Regions from separate parts of the Clostridium novyi NT genome, predicted to be linked through region 1. Evidence: a T-box and tRNA genes for the amino acid it is inferred to sense, from the RefSeq annotation. Region 1 holds a T-box; the other regions hold tRNA genes.
The links. A T-box is a leader RNA that pairs with one kind of tRNA and senses whether it is charged. The one in region 1 lies ahead of leuS (leucine--tRNA ligase), so its partner is inferred to be a tRNA-Leu.
Positions count from the first base shown of each region.

Region 2: it has a tRNA-Leu gene. The T-box ahead of leuS (leucine--tRNA ligase) is inferred to sense a tRNA for this amino acid. The anticodon was not compared.
Region 3: it has a tRNA-Leu gene. The T-box ahead of leuS (leucine--tRNA ligase) is inferred to sense a tRNA for this amino acid. The anticodon was not compared.

Region 1 is NC_008593.1:521,452-527,013, forward strand. It holds gene leuS (leucine--tRNA ligase) at 1-2,302, opposite strand, end outside; T-box leader at 2,369-2,571, opposite strand; gene rpsA (30S ribosomal protein S1) at 2,769-3,932, shown strand; tRNA gene NT01CX_RS02510 (tRNA-Gln) at 4,027-4,102, opposite strand; gene NT01CX_RS02515 (hypothetical protein) at 4,170-4,679, opposite strand; gene NT01CX_RS02520 (DnaJ domain-containing protein) at 4,696-5,295, opposite strand; gene NT01CX_RS02525 (DUF5685 family protein) at 5,279-5,562, opposite strand, start outside.
Region 2 is NC_008593.1:883,965-889,526, reverse strand. It holds gene NT01CX_RS04035 (Maf-like protein) at 1-421, opposite strand, end outside; gene NT01CX_RS04030 (DUF4321 domain-containing protein) at 432-689, opposite strand; gene NT01CX_RS04025 (SPOR domain-containing protein) at 838-1,560, opposite strand; gene NT01CX_RS04020 (GNAT family N-acetyltransferase) at 1,647-2,156, opposite strand; gene NT01CX_RS04015 (hypothetical protein) at 2,267-2,761, opposite strand; gene NT01CX_RS04010 (ACT domain-containing protein) at 2,834-3,268, opposite strand; tRNA gene NT01CX_RS04005 (tRNA-Leu) at 3,359-3,444, opposite strand; gene NT01CX_RS04000 (lytic transglycosylase domain-containing protein) at 3,504-4,109, opposite strand; gene coaE (dephospho-CoA kinase) at 4,106-4,714, opposite strand; gene polA (DNA polymerase I) at 4,764-5,562, opposite strand, start outside.
Region 3 is NC_008593.1:877,742-883,303, reverse strand. It holds gene polA (DNA polymerase I) at 1-1,177, opposite strand, end outside; tRNA gene NT01CX_RS03985 (tRNA-Leu) at 1,604-1,690, shown strand; gene NT01CX_RS03980 (ribosomal protein L7/L12) at 1,738-2,034, opposite strand; gene NT01CX_RS03975 (C-GCAxxG-C-C family (seleno)protein) at 2,338-2,703, opposite strand; gene NT01CX_RS03970 (FUSC family protein) at 2,831-4,603, opposite strand; gene NT01CX_RS12215 (hypothetical protein) at 4,821-4,973, shown strand; gene NT01CX_RS12210 (hypothetical protein) at 5,047-5,193, opposite strand; gene NT01CX_RS03965 (hypothetical protein) at 5,318-5,562, opposite strand, start outside.

The DNA of each region.
Region 1 (5,562 bases):
TGTTCATTCTAGCTTTTATTTTACCAAGAATTTGGATAGCTATTTCTACTTCATCTTTAACTAAAGCTTTAGGATCAAATTTTGGCCAAGATGTAGTGAATACTGAAGATGTATTACCTAAAAGTTCCCATTGTTCTTCTGAGAAGTGAGGAGCAAAAGGAGCTAGAAGTTTAATGTAATCAGTTAAAGCTTCTTTTAGGAATTCAACATTTAAGTTTTCTTCATTTAAATATTTTGATAAAGAATTAGTGTATTCCATAATTCTAGCAATAGCAGTGTTGAATTGGAACTTTTCTGTATCTTCAGTAACGTGTTGTATCGCGTAGTGTCTTGTGTAATTTAATTCTTTTTCAGCTTTTTCAATAGTTGTTTTTGTATTTTTAGAATCAGCCATTTGTGTTCTAGAATCAGCTAAAATTCTTTCAACTTTATCTACGAATTTGCTCATTGATTTTATAGCATCATCTGACCATGCGCCACCTTCAGAGTAAGCAAAACCGAACATTAGGTACATTCTAAATACATCAGCACCATATTCTTTAATATAATCATCTGGAGCTATTGTATTTCCTTTAGATTTACTCATTTTAAGTCCGTCTGGTCCAAGTATTAATCCTTGGTGAGTAAGAGAAGTAAATGGTTCATCAAAGTTTAAGTATCCCATATCTCTAAGAGCTTTTGTTATGAATCTTGCATAAAGAAGATGCATACAAGCGTGTTCTGGTCCACCAACATATTTATCTACTGGAAGCATTTTATTAACTTTATCTATGTCAAATGCTTTTTCAGAGTTATTGTTATCAACATATCTTAAATAATACCATGAAGAACATACAAATGTATCTAAAGTATCAGTTTCACGAACAGCATGACCTCCGCATTTAGGACAAGTAGTATGTAAGAATTCTTCACTTTTTGATAATGGTGATTTACCATCTGGAGTAAATTCTATGTTATATGGAAGTTCAACTGGTAGTTGTTCTTCAGGAACAGCTACAGTTCCACATTTATCACAATAAACAACAGGAATTGGAGCTCCCCAATATCTTTGTCTTGATACAAGCCAATCACGAAGTCTATAGTTTACTTTCCAATTTCCAAGTTTTTGTTCTTGTAGTTTCTTAACAATAGCTTCTTTAGCTTCTTCACCATATAAACCATCAAATTCTCCACTGTTTACTAGAGAACCGTATTCAGTGAATGGAAGAGAATCTCCTCCTTCAATAACTCTAACTATTGGAAGATCATATTTAGTTGCAAAAGCATAGTCACGTTCATCGTGAGCAGGAACTGCCATTACACAACCAGTACCGTATGTTGCAAGTACATAGTCACCAACCCAAATAGGAACTTTATTTCCGTTTATAGGGTTTATAGCATATGATCCTGTGAATACTCCTGTTTTTTCTCTTGTTGAAGATTGTCTTTCTATATCTGATTGTTTTTGAGCTTCTATTTTGTATGCTTCAACAGCAGCTTTGTTTTCTTCAGTTGTAAGACTATCAACAAGTTCATTTTCAGGTGCTAGAACTACGTAAGTAACACCATTTAGAGTATCAACTCTAGTAGTGAATACATCAAATGTTATATCTGAATTTTCTACTTTAAAAGTTGCTTCAACACCTTTTGATTTTCCAATCCAGTGTTTTTGCATTGCTTTAGTTTTTTCAGGCCAATCAAGACCATCTAATTTTTCTAAAAGCTCATCAGCATAATCTGTTATTTTTAAAAACCATTGAGTTAATGCTTTCTTTTCAACTAAAGAATCACATCTTTCACAATGACCATCTAATACTTGTTCGTTAGCTAAAACAGTGTTACAGCTAGGGCACCAATTTACTGGAGCATTTTTTCTGTATGCAAGTCCTTTTTCATATAATTTTAAGAATACCCATTGAGTCCATTTGTAATAATCAGGAAGACAAGTTATGATTTCATGATCCCAATTAAACATAGCTCCCATTGATCTTAATTGCTCTTCCATGTTTTCTATATTTTTCATTGTTGAATCTTGAGGATGAATTCCTGTCTTTATTGCAAAGTTTTCAGCAGGAAGACCAAATGCATCAAAACCCATTGGTTGAAATACATTATAACCATTCATTTTTTTAAATCTTGCCCAAGAATCTGTTGGACCATAGTTAAACCAGTGACCAGCATGCAATTTTGCAGCTGATGGATAAGAGAACATTTCAAGTACGTATAATTTTTCACCTGGAGCATTTTCGTCAAAATTATGTAGTCCAGACTCTTCCCATTTCTTTTGCCATTTTTCATCTACTGTTGTTCCGTAGTTTCCCATAAAATAACCTCCTTATAAGTTTAATAAAATATTAATTTAAAATAAAAAACCTTTCATCTCTTTTAATAAAGAGACGAAAGGTGTAATTTCCGCGGTACCACTCTAATTAAGCTTAAAGCTTCACTTTAAAAAATATAACGGTTTAATCCGTATCTGCTTCTTACAGATAAGCTCAAAGGCAAGTTCGTAAATTATCAATATTGTCTTGCAGCTACCGACAACTCTCTTAAATTGAAAAAAATACTACTACTCCTTTTCAAAGCAATAACATATAACTTTTGTTTTTTAATTATAGAGTAAATAGGAAATACTGTCAAGGGTATTTGTATATAAATAAAGTAATATGTATATTATGTCAAGTATAAGAAGGTTTTATTCAACATATGTATAAGATTTATTAATATAGTGTATTTTGGTATACTAAATGTATAAAAGAATTTTAATATAAAAGTAAGGGGAGATACATATGGAAAAAGATAAAGTACAAGAAGAATCAATGCAAGATATTATGGAAGCTATAGATAAGACTATGGAACCGATTTATGTTGGAGATATTATTGAAGGAGAAGTAATTTCTGTATCTCAAAATGAAGTTTTAGTGAATATAGGATATATAACTGATGGAGTTATAAAAAAGAATGAAGTATGCAGTGATGATGAAGAGCTTAAAGATATTTTAAAATCAGGTGATAAGGTAGATGTATATATAGTTAAGATAAATGATGGAGAGGGAAATGTATTATTATCTAAAAAGAAAGCTGATAGTGTTAAAGCATGGGATACATTAAAAGATGCATTTAAAAATGGAACAATATTAGAAGCTAAAGTAGATGAAGTTGTAAAAGGCGGAGTTGTAAGTTATATAAATGGAATAAGAGCATTTATACCAGCATCTCAAATATCAGCTAGTTTTGTTAAGGACGTAAAAGTATTTTTAGGTAAAACTTTAAAGGTTAAAGTAATTGAATTTGATGGAAAGAAAAATAAAGTAGTTCTATCAGCTAAGGAAGTTGAATTAAAAGAAATAGAAAATAAGAAACAAAAGGTTTTAGCTTCACTTAAAAAAGGAGAAAAAAGAAGTGGTGTTGTAAGAAGACTTGCAAAGTTTGGTGCATTTGTAGACTTAGGAGGAGTAGATGGATTAATTCATAATTCAGATTTATCTTGGGAAAGAGTAAATAATCCTTCAGATGTTGTAAAGGTTGGAGACAAAGTAGAAGTTTATGTACTTGATTTTCATAAGGACACAGGAAAAATTGCATTAAGTCTTAAAAATGTAGAAGAAGATCCATGGAATAATGTTTCTTCTAAGTTTAAAGTTAATGATATAGTTGAAGGAAAAGTTGTAAAACTTTTAGATTTTGGTGCATTTGTTGAAATATTAGGTGGAGTAGAAGGATTAGTTCATATTACAGAAATAACTGATGAAAATATAGCAAAACCTTCAGATGTTTTAAAGAAGGGTGATAAAGTAAAAGTAAAAATACTTGAAATAAATGAAAACGATAAGAGAATAGCATTATCAATTAAAGATGCAGAAAATAAAGTTGCAGAAGAAATAGAAAAATATAATGATGAAGATGAAGGAAACTTTGCATTTGCAGACTTATTAAAGAATTTTAAGTTTTAGTTTTTTATATAAAAGTTAATATATTTAATTTATGATTAAAGGTTAAAAGAGGCTTCTATTATAGAGGCCTCTTTTAAATCTAATTTATAAAGTTTGGCTGCCCAAGCAGGATTCGAACCTACGGAGTGCCTGAGTCAGAGTCAGGTGCCTTACCGCTTGGCTATTGGGCAATATTTAAAATATTAACAGTTATAAATTATACCATTTTTTCATAAAAAGTCAATATTTTAGATAATTTTAGAATTTAGATGCAAAGTGTTTATTATAATATGATACAAATAATGTTAGTACATAATCGAATATAAAGAAGATTATTTCACCAAAAATTATAATTGTATATATAGGGAAATACATTTTATAGGAACTAAAATCTCCTATAAACAGTGTTTTATATAAGTAAAATAATATAAACATAGAAACATTAAAATAAATAAGTTTCAAAAATAATTCTAATGGTACATTATTAAAATGTTCTATATAGTATTTTACAAAACCATATAATCCGAAAAATAATATATAAGTAAAAACTATTTCTTTAGGTGAAACTATAAAAAAGCTCAAAATAGAACTGGCAACAAAGACTAATAAACCAGTTTTTACTCCTAAACTGATAATTGAAAGTATTATTATAAAAGAGGTTATTGTCATTAAGGATAATTTATTGGTAGGTATTATGGAGCTTAAATAAATAAAGATTAATGTTAAAGCTATAAGTATACCACCTTTTGTAATGTTAGATACTTTCATAATAAAAACATCTCCTTTAACAACAAGAAATTATATTACCATCACAACAACATTCACACATAGTATCTAGACACCAAAGTTTTACACAACAATCACAGAAATCAGAATCACTTCTACGACTAGTATTATATCCCTGTCTAAATGTATTATTCCTATTTTTCAGCATATTTAAAGCATTAATATATTCCTTATTATATGGATCTAAATTACAAGCTATACTTATATAATTAATTCCAGCGTCATACCATCCTTTTTTTAAATTAACTAATCCCATTAAATAGTTCCACTCAGCATTATGATTTGTCATATTATTTAATTGAGCTTCAGCGTAACTTATATTACCTCTATTTATATGCATTCTAATTTCATTAAATGATGTTGCGTTTGTAAAATTACCAAAATCAGAATTATTATTAAAGGAAGTATTTTGATGATTTTTCATAAGGTAATCATAAGCTTCATTTAATTCACGCATTTTTTCTTCTGCAAGATCTTTTAAGGGGTTATCTCCGTATTGATCAGGATGATATTTTTTTGCAAGTTTTCTATAAGCTTGTTTGATTTCTTCTTCTGTAGCATTTTCATTTATTTCAAGAATTTCATAAGGATTTTTCATTGTTAGATTCGCTCCTTTTAAATATTATATTCATTTTTTCAAGTAAACCATAGTGAAGAATATTTTCAAGTAAATCATAGTTCTTTTGTATAGGAAGATTTTGAAAATAGCTATAACATTCCATTGCACAATTACAAAGAATAAAGTCAATTCTAGAACTTATAACTTTTACTAATTCTGAGTAGGGCAAGTTATCTTTATTTATACATAGATTAATAGGATTAAATTTATGACTTTTCATATCTTTTTCGAGGTCGTCATAAGCAT
Region 2 (5,562 bases), 360 kb from region 1:
ATATATACTTATTTATCTTCTCGTTAGTTATTGTTGAAAATTTAACATTAGTACATACACTCTCCGTACTAATATTGTTATTTTTAGTATCTAGTACAGCAATACCTGAATATACACTGTGTACATTTCCGCTTAAAGCTTTTAACATATTAAAAGCATGAGTTTCATCCTTAGGTTTGCCTAGCACTTTTCCATTAAAAGCTACTATTGTATCACATCCTATTACTATAGCATCTTCTTTTATATCCTTTGCTACTGATTCAGCTTTTCCCTTTGCAAGTTCTTGCACATACACACTAAAATCTCCATTAAACTTAACGGTACTTTCATCAAAGTCACTTACTATGATTTCAAAATCATCAATTATTCTTTTTAAAAGTTCTTGTCTTCTCTCAGAAGCCGATGCCAATATCACTTTCATGTGATCACTCCTAATATTTTCTATAAAGTAGTATAGCGATAATAACACCCACAATTGCCATTACATTAACATAAAAGTTTACACCAAATGTAAGCTCAACTACCTTTAAATTTAGTACAAATGGACTTGCTGTACCAATAGGATATGTAGCTTTCAAAAAGCCTAGGGGGGTTATACTATTTCCTAAAATTTCACCAATAAAACTTCCACATATTCCTCCTAGCAAAATAATAAATATGAAAAAACCACTCTTATTACTGCCTTTCACCATATATTCCCCTTTTAACTTTTTATCCTATATAGTTTATCACTTAATAGTGCCTTAAACAAGTATATATAGTTACATTTTTATTAATTTTACTTAAATAACATAATACAAATTTGTATTATAATACCTTGCATAGCTTATGTAATATCTATTGTAATAATTTTATATTTTTGTATAAGTTTTTATTTAATTCTTCTAAATTATCTCTAGTTATTTTTTCAGGTAATTTTTGAACATTGTTCCTTAAATCATTTAACACTTTATAATTTTTTTCATCTTCATTTACCTTATCTAATTTACTGCACCACTCTTTAATTTGATTTGTTTGTACAAATTTAGCTTTATTATCAGAAAAGCTATGTACTATTTGTAATTGTGCATTTATTATTTGAGCAATTTGTAAACTTGCTTTGTTTTCTAAATCAGGATTTATATTGACTTTAGTATATTCTATCTTTCCTTTATCTAAAGACTTTGTTACTTTGTCCACTTCTTCTTTTGAATAAACTCCAAGTATTACTTTGTACTTTTGATCTTCTTCACATATAAATGGATTTCCAAAATGCTTTATTTCATCTTTTAATACATCTGCATTCTCTACCTTAGAAAAAACACCACATTGTATTATTGTAAAGTTATCAATTTCCGTAATACCTTTATCTACTTTATTAGTTTTCTTTTTATTTTGTTCAGTTTGTTTTGAATTTTTTTGTTCAGAAGTCGCAGTACTTTTAGATTTTTTTATAAATACATTAGATATCATAGTTCCAGACACAAAGGCTACAATAAGAACTACACAAATTGATACTACAAATACAATACTATTGTTCTTTTTATTATTTTTCTTTAAATCATATCTAGTATACTTCATAATCCTACCCCCCATATTAAATTTATGCATTCTTACTTTAATCATATTTATAATTAATATCTTTTATACTATCATACCTATATTAACTAAGTTTTAAGCATATGTTTTTTTAATATGGTTACTTCTTCATTTTTATTTTTTAATGTTTTTGATACATAAAATTTATTTTTCTCAAAAAAATTTATGTATTTATAGTCTTCCTTTTGTACTCTAGTATAAAAATTAGATATACCGCAATCACAAAAGAAGTATTTTGATATTAGTTCTAAAATTTTACTTCCAACTTTATTATTTCTCATGTCCTTATCTAATAATAAATATCTTATCCAAACTTCATTTGGATTTTTAAACTCCGTTTTTCCTTTTAATACACCTATTAATTTATCATCTTTTTTAACTTTTAAAAAAAATTCACACTCGCTGAAATAATATTCTAAAAACCTATCGTAAAATTCACTATAATCTATATTATCCATATTTTTATTTTCAACATAAAAACTATTTTGCATCCTAATCCAATTATATATATCTTTAATATCTTCTCTTTCTACACTTGTGATTTTTATATTATTATAATCAAGTTTAATATCAAACATAATAACACACCTCTTTAATTTTATTTCTACACAAAGAAATTTTTTCCTTTAAAAAAACCTTTAAGCTTATAAAATAAACTTAAAGGTTATTTATTATTCAACAATTTATGTTAATCATTTTCATACATAAGAGTTACTGTTATTATCTTTTTTATAATTTTTTTAGCTTCTTCATAGGACATACCATATCTTCTTAAAAATTGAAATATTCCTGGATTATATCTCTCTATTTTCATTAAGATTTTATTTACATCTACAAAATCTTCGTAGTCCATATCACGAGATTTATCAACAGAATAGATATCTTCATCCATCATTTTCATTCCAAAATTATTTCTAAAATCAACATTTCTAAAATCATAGTTAGCAGATGAGTTACTATCGTCTAAATTATGGTCTATTTTATAATATGTCATAGGTTTAATACTATTACATTCCATATCATTTTGCCTAAACTGTGGCATAAAATAATTATTAGGATATCCTCCTTGAACCTCTTGGAACATTCTATAATTATTCATTGCTCTAATATAAGTATTAATAGGCACCATATCATAATCTTCATCTAATGTTTTTAAAGTGGTATCTTCTTTGTTTAAATTCATATACATACCTCCAAATAATATCAATATATTATAAGGTATGCTTTAATTTTTATTTTGAATACTCTTTTCTTTTTATTCCATAGCAATTAAAGATACTTTTACTACATTGTCCATCTCTTGCATCTCTCGAAGAAACTCATTTAACTCAACTACCATATTTGATATATCAAAAGTTATAGTAACACTAGCTGCATTATTTACTGGTATATCTTGATTTATAGTTAATATATTACCATTAATTTGAGCTATTCTGTCTAATATTCTTGAAAGAGTTCCAGCTTTATGCGATAACAAGAAACCAATTGTAGCCTTTTGCACATGAGTTCCTTCTAAAACGGAAAATACAAAGTCTTTATATTTATAATAAGAACTTCTACTAATCCCCACAATTTTAGATGCTTCAGTTATGTCTTTAGCTTTACCAGTTCTTAAAAGTTCTTTTGCTTGTAGCACTTTTCCAAAGACTTCTGGTAAAATTTTTGTATTTATTATTAAGTACTTATCCATATTCCTGTTGCCATCCTCCTAATATACCCAAAATCATTTTTTTATATATAAATAGAAAAGTGGCTAAAATGTTACGTTTAGCCACTTATTTGGTGCAGAAGATGGGACTTGAACCCATACACCAAATTGGTATACGCCCCTCAAACGTATGCGTCTGCCCATTCCGCCACTCCTGCATATATATTACAATTGTATAAATAATTTTATACTATCATAATATATATTGTCAATAGAACTATGAAAAATAACTTGAAATAACCTCTTTTATTCCCTTTATATATGCCTTATCTTTTTTATATAAAAATTCATATACGTTTTGGCTTACTTTAACCTTTTTCACATATTTATCTGTTTCCTTAAAAGGAATGTAGTGAAGGTCAACACCATTCTTTGAATTTTCCTCATTGTTAAGCCACTTTTTAACATTTCCTCTACCACCGTTATAAGCTGCTATAACAAGTTGCATATTATTATTAAATTCTTGTTTTAAATTGTCTAAATACCAACACCCCATTTTTATGTTAAACTCTTCATCATAAAGCATATCCACTTTAAAGTTTTTAACTTTCATTTGTTTTGCAGCCCATTTAGCTGTAGATGGTGTAAGTTGCATAAGACCAATTGCACCTTTATTTGACTTAGCATTCTTTTCAAAATCACTTTCTGTCTTTATAACTGATGCAACTAAATACGGATCTAAATTATATTGCTCTGAATATTTTACTATATATTCTTTATAATCCATAGGATAAAACATTCTACCTATTGGTTTTATACTAATAACAATTAAGATTAGTAAGATTAATATTCCCCAAACTGCAGTCAACTTTCTCTTTTTCATTTTTCCTCCTCAAGTCTAATAACCTTTCCTAAAACTTCTTCTAATTCTTTTTTTGTGTTATCTAAACTTCCACTATTATCTATAGTAAAATCAACATATTTACTCTTTTCTTCTAGAGACATTTGAGAATTTATTCTTTTTATAACTTCCTCATAATCCATATTATCTCGTAGTTTTACTCTTTCTATTTGAGTGTTCTTGTCTACCCAAACTAAAATATTATAATCCATTTTTTCATTTATTTTGTGCTCAATTAAAGTAGGCGCATCTACAACACAAATTTTTTCATTTAATTTATTACATTCTTCTATTCTATTAAATACTTCCTTTTTTATATATGGTATTATTATATTTTCTAGTTTTTTTCTAAGATCATCCTGTCCGAAAATATGATTTCCAAGTTCTCTTCTCTTTAAATTTCCATCCGCATCTACAAATTCTTCTCCAAAAGTTTCTTTTATCTCCTGAAGTATTTCTGGATATATATTTAGAACTTCTCTAGAAATAAGATCCGCATCTATAATAGGTATATCTTTTGACTTTATCATATTAGAAATGGTGCTTTTACCGCTTCCAATACCACCAGTTAATCCAACAGTTATCATAAAAATCCTCCCCCCAATTGTAGTAAATTTAAGTAACTAATTTTTTAATTTATTTTGCTTCGTACCATGTCTCTCCAACATTCACATCTGCTTCAAGAGGAACTAAAAGTTTCATTACATTTTCCATTTTATCTACTACCATTTCTTTAACTTCTTCTAATTCATCTTTGTAAACATTTAGTATAAGTTCGTCATGTACTTGTAATATTAATGTACTTTTTAAATTTCTATTTTTTAATTCATTGTAAACCTCAACCATAGCAAGTTTGATTATGTCAGCCGCACTTCCTTGTATTGGAGTGTTCATAGCAAGTCTTTCTCCAAATCCTCTTACTATTTTATTTCTTGATTGTATTTCTGGTATGTATCTTTTTCTATTTAATATAGTTGTTACAAAACCATCTACCTCTGCCTTGCTTATAATTTCATCTATATATTTTTTTACATTAGGATATCTACTAAAATAAGTATCTATATATTCTTTAGCTTCTTTTCTAGATACGTTTATGTCCTTTGATAAACTAAAAGCACCAATTCCATAAACTATTCCAAAATTAACTGCCTTTGCGTTGCTTCTCATAAGTGGTGTTACCTCATCAATTGGAACTTTAAACACTTCTGACGCTGTTATAGTGTGAATATCTTTGTGGTGTTTAAAAGCATCAATTAATTTCTCATCATCTGCAATATGTGATAAAATTCTTAATTCTATTTGAGAATAGTCCGCTGAGAATATAACTGATTCATCATTATTAGGTACAAATACCTTTCTTATCTCTCTACCCATTTCATGCTTTATAGGTATATTTTGAAGATTAGGTTCTGTACTTGAAAGCCTTCCTGTAGTT
Region 3 (5,562 bases), 360 kb from region 1:
CGTGACATACTTTTTTTATTTTTTCGTTTTCAAAAAGATTTTTTAAAATTTCAAAATATTTTGCTCCATCTTTATCTTTTATTTCATTTGCACTTATTACGAAAACTTCTTCTTTGTGTCTTACATATAAATTATTAAATTCTATTTTTGAATAAATATTTTCATCTACAAAATCAGCTTGAATATAAATACTATCATCTATACCCTCTACAAATTTTGAAAAATTCTCTATTGTATTTATATTTGTAGATTTTATATTTATATCAGATTCCTTTACCTCTGCTTCATCTTCTTTATCTAAACCTTCATTATCACCTATATTGTCTAATAAAGATTTAAAACCTAAGCTCTGGAATAACAGTCTAACACCTTGTATATCGTAATCTTCTTTTGATTTTATTTCGTCTAAATTAATTTCTATAGGTACATCCTTGCATATAGTGGCCAGTTTTTTACTAAGAATAGCTTGTTCTCTATAGTCTATAAGATTTTGTTTCATTTTTTTACCACTTATGTTTTCTACATTTTCTAGAACATTTTCTATACTTCCATATTCTTTTATAAGTTTTAATGCAGTTTTGTTTCCTATTCCCGGAACTCCCGGTATATTATCCGATTTATCTCCCATAAGTCCTTTTACATCTATAAACTCAGTTGGAGTAACTCCATATTCTTCTATCATCTTATTTTTGTCGTATATTTCTTTTTCGCTCATTCCTTTTTTGTTTATAACAACACGGACATTATCAGTTGCAAGTTGAAGCGCATCACGATCTCCAGTTACAATGTAAACTTCAATACCTTTCTCTTCTGCAAACTTAGATAAGGTGCCTATTAAATCATCTGCTTCAAATCCTTCAATTTCAAATATGTTTATAGCAAGTTTGTTTAATATGTCCTTAACTATTGGGAATTGCTCGTTAAGTTCATCAGGCATTTTAGCTCTTCCTGCCTTATACTCTTCATACTCTTTATGTCTAAAAGTAGGAGCTTTTTTATCAAAGGTAGTTACTATGTAATCTGGTTTTATTTCTTCTTTCATTTTAAGAAGCATTTTTATAAATCCATAGATAGCATTAGTATGTATTCCCTCTTTATTAGTTAGTGGTGGTAATGCGAAGAACGCTCTGTACATAAGACTATGTCCATCAAGTATTAATAATCTTTCTTTATTCATTATAAACCTCCGTTATTAACTGTAATAACACAGTTATTTTAAAACATGTATACTTATTAGTTTACTAATTTTATATACTTATATCAATGAAATTAAATAATTCCTCCATTATTTATTATAACCAATTTTTATTAAAGATGAATCATGTGCTTTAACTACTTACCATGTGAATAAGTTCATATATGTCACTTATTCAATGTCAAATATGTATAATTAAGAAGCTTAACATATTTTATTAATTTTAATACATTGATTATTAAATTGATTTACAAAGATGTTTCAATATATTATACAGTATTTTATATTCTTTTAAAAACACCTCTATAAAATACAATATATTCATAAATTTATGTTATAAATTTCTATAATAAAATAATTTTCTTGACTTACTATTAAAAACATGTTACGATATTATTCGTAAAACGCGCCGAAGTGGTGGAATTGGCAGACGCAACGGACTCAAAATCCGTCGCTGGCAACAGCGTGCGGGTTCAAGTCCCGCCTTCGGCACCAATCGTATGTATGGCAAAAGGACTTTGGATTAATTCCAAAGTCCTTTTTTAATTAACATCTAAATTATCTACATACTCTTTTGCTTCCTTTAAACCCATACCAGTAACATCTCTTAGTTTTTTTATGGCTTTAACTTTTTGATCTGCTTTAATAAGTTTTATTAACTCATCTTTAAGTTCACAACTTATTTTTTCTTTATACTTATCCGGTACATCTATTCCAAAATAATCAATAATACTATTTAATTTTAATTCTATTTCTTCTTGATTACGTTGGAGCTTATTAATATTGCTATTTAATATAATACATAAAATGAGTACTAAACTTATAATTCCAGATTCCATATTCTCATCTCCCATAATTCTTTAATTTTAAATTTTTTTAATTAATTTTCATAGACTTATAATTATTTCACCTTATTCTTTTTTCTAATACATGCTCTAATAATATTAGATTTATTCATATATACCACCTAAACCCAACATTTTAACTTAATTGTATAATATTATAATATTAATTTCTACAGTCCACTTAATAATTTAGTTAAAATCATCTTTATATCTTAGAAACTATATAAAAAAGCTTATAACCTGAATGCTATAAAAATAGCAACCAAGCTATAAGCCTTTTAACTTTATATATTTATATTAAATTTCTTCTACACTTTCTTTTAAAATGCTGTATGCATACTCGATTATTTCTCTACAAGTTATGCCTTTTCTCTTTAATTCTATACATTCAAGTGTTCCATACTTTTCTTTTACTCTACTTACTAAATCTCTAGTATACATTCTTGAATTGTTTGCATCAGCAGCTTCTTCTCTACCCTTTAATGAACCTAATGCTATAAGCGCACCTGTAATAGCTCCACAAGTACCCCCTACAGCCATTCCGCCACCAAAAGGAGTAGCAACTGAAACTGGTATGTTTGTATTGTTTTCATCATTAAATGCCTTTACTATGGATTCGGCACAATTATATCCTTGACTATGATATTCTGATACTTTTGTCATTTTTATACCCCTCGTCTTAAATTTTAATTTTGTTTTAATAATCTTGTCTAAGGTTATTATAATATTAAACCTATTCTATATACAAATATAAATTTTAATCTTTAAATTAAATAATTGAATCTTTATTTTATACACTACAGCTATTTAGTGAATGCTTTAAAGCATATAATTTTTCTCTAAAGTTGTTATATAAGATTTTATCATTTTCAGCCCATATATACATTTCATATATATTAGATATTATTTTTTTCTTATTTTTTAAAACTTCTTCATAACTTTGTATATGACTATGAAGATTATCAAACTTTTCCTCTATAAGGGATGATATTATAAACAAATTTTCTATAGCATGATTATTATTTTTTTCTACTATATATAATTTAGCTTCTTCTATTAACTTGTCTACTGTAGAATTACCCATTTTAATTAGATCATCACTGGAATCCTTTAATATATAAGGTAGTATAAACTTACTTACAAGTAAAGCTAAAATTAATCCTAAAGACACAAATAACATTCTGTACAAAAACACCGTTCCTACACTAGATGTTATTGCCGCTGTTCCAAGGGCAGACAATGTGACGCATATCATTTTTCTATCGTATCTTGTGTTATATCCATCTATATATCCTGATCCCATTACGATTATTGATCTTATAAGTGGATTCTTAATTATAGTAAAAAGCACTAAGAATATTAACCCACCTATTAATGTTCCCTTTATTCTATTGTAAGATTTACTCTTTGAATTTTCCCCATACGGTTGTACAATTGCAAAAACTGTGTATGCCATCCATCTCGCTTCATATATTTTAAAATAATCCATTATAAATATAGATATGGTAGCACATATAGAAACTCTAATTGCATAGGTAAATCTTAAAGAACTACAATTAAAATTTCTTTTTAATATATTTATTATGTTAAAATCTTGTGGAATAGGATAATGTTTATTTATACAATCATGATTTTCTAACTCATTTAGTTGTATAAAATAATTGCATAAAATATCTAAGTTTACTAGTATTCTTTTTAATAGAGAATTACTTTTTATCTTTTCTTCATTTATACATTCCATTATTTCTTTTTTAATATTATTTAATGCATTTTTATCGTCTTTGCTCTTGTATAATCTTATAAGCTTATCTTGTACAGCTTTTAAAATTTCTTTATAGTCATTTTCCTCATAATCAGTGTATAAATCATTCATGCATAAATTTATACTTTGCAATATAAATGCTATATTAAGTTTTATTCGTCCACCTTCAGTTAAATAAAACCCATTTTTCCTTTTACCATATACTAGTTTTTTTATCTTTTTTATCTCTTTTTCAATACTTATATCTATACAATTATAATCTTCTTTAGATATTACTGCTTCGTTTTTATTAATTAATTCCTGAAATATACTTTCTATAGACTTATTTGTTGATTTTACTAGTCTATGCTTGTTACATATAAGTTGTAAAATCATAATAAAAACACTTCCAATTACTAAGGATAGTAATCTCATTAAAATTTGTTCATTAGAAACTGGTACACTTAACATAAATAAATACTGAAGTCCAAAAGGTATATAAAGATTAGTTTTTAAATCATAGCAAAATAAAAATCCTATAATAAACATTGCTATAAAATTTATAGGTATACCTACAAATAGATTTTTACTTGCAATAAATGAAAATACTCCAAGCAGAAGATTAATTGTTATTAAGTATGCCAAATGTTTCATAGGCGATATTGTCAAATCTTCTTCTAGTAGCATTAGTGCAGCAGTTATTACAGTTACCCCTATAAGAGTATTTTCTATTCCAAATAATTTTTGAAATAAAATTATAAAGGATATTATAAATATAAATAAAATAGTTTTTGAAAATATAAGTTTTTTATTTATCTTCATGCTCTTCCTCACTCCTTTTTTAGACAGTAAAGAAGAGTATATCACAAATAATGTTTATTTAACAATATTTTTATAATATTGAAACATGATAATAAAAACTATTTTCAATCGTTTTCATTTTTTTCATTATATTCATTTTATAACCTGTATTATTTTTGTCATTTCCGTACTATAATTAGCTTATAGTAATTCTAATTTTTATGAGGGGGTTATCATTATGACTAATGATGAAAAGATTTTATTAGAAAAAATTTTTAGAGAACTTCAAGATATAAAGGTTATCTTACAAGAAAATAGTGAATTTAATGATTCATATATTGAGAAATTAAAACAAAACAAAATTATAAAAGATAAATTACTAAATTTATAGCGTATACAAACTTAAAAGTATTATTAAAAAATATTTTATAGCCCATTTTTTAATAATACTTTATTTTTAAATTTTATCTATTATAATAATTTTTTATAGGTTCTTTAAAAATTACATTGCCTGTAAAATCCTCTTTTCTTTTTATGCTTTTAACCTGTTCTTTTAGTTCTTCTATTTCTTTTTCCATACTATCTATTTTCTCTTTTATATTTTCATCCATTTTTATCACCTCATTATTTAGTATTGATTTTTTAAATGTTTTTATGTAAGTTTCTAATTTTTTATTATAAAATAGCCAAGCATTTAGCTTGGCCTTTTAAATTTATTTTATTAATATTATATTTTTAATCCTTTTTGTCTATCTTATTTTCTTCTGTATTTGATGTATTTTTTAAATTTTGGTACACATTATTTATGGCTGAAACTATATCATGAGTAAAATTTGCTCCCCTTGAAATTACAATTCCAGTTAAAATAACCCCTACCCAAGGAATTTTAGTTGGTACTCCAGCAAGAGATAATATATTTATGTCTGTATCTAAAGCAAGTACTATGCAGACTACCAATGCACCTAATTTATCAATACAAA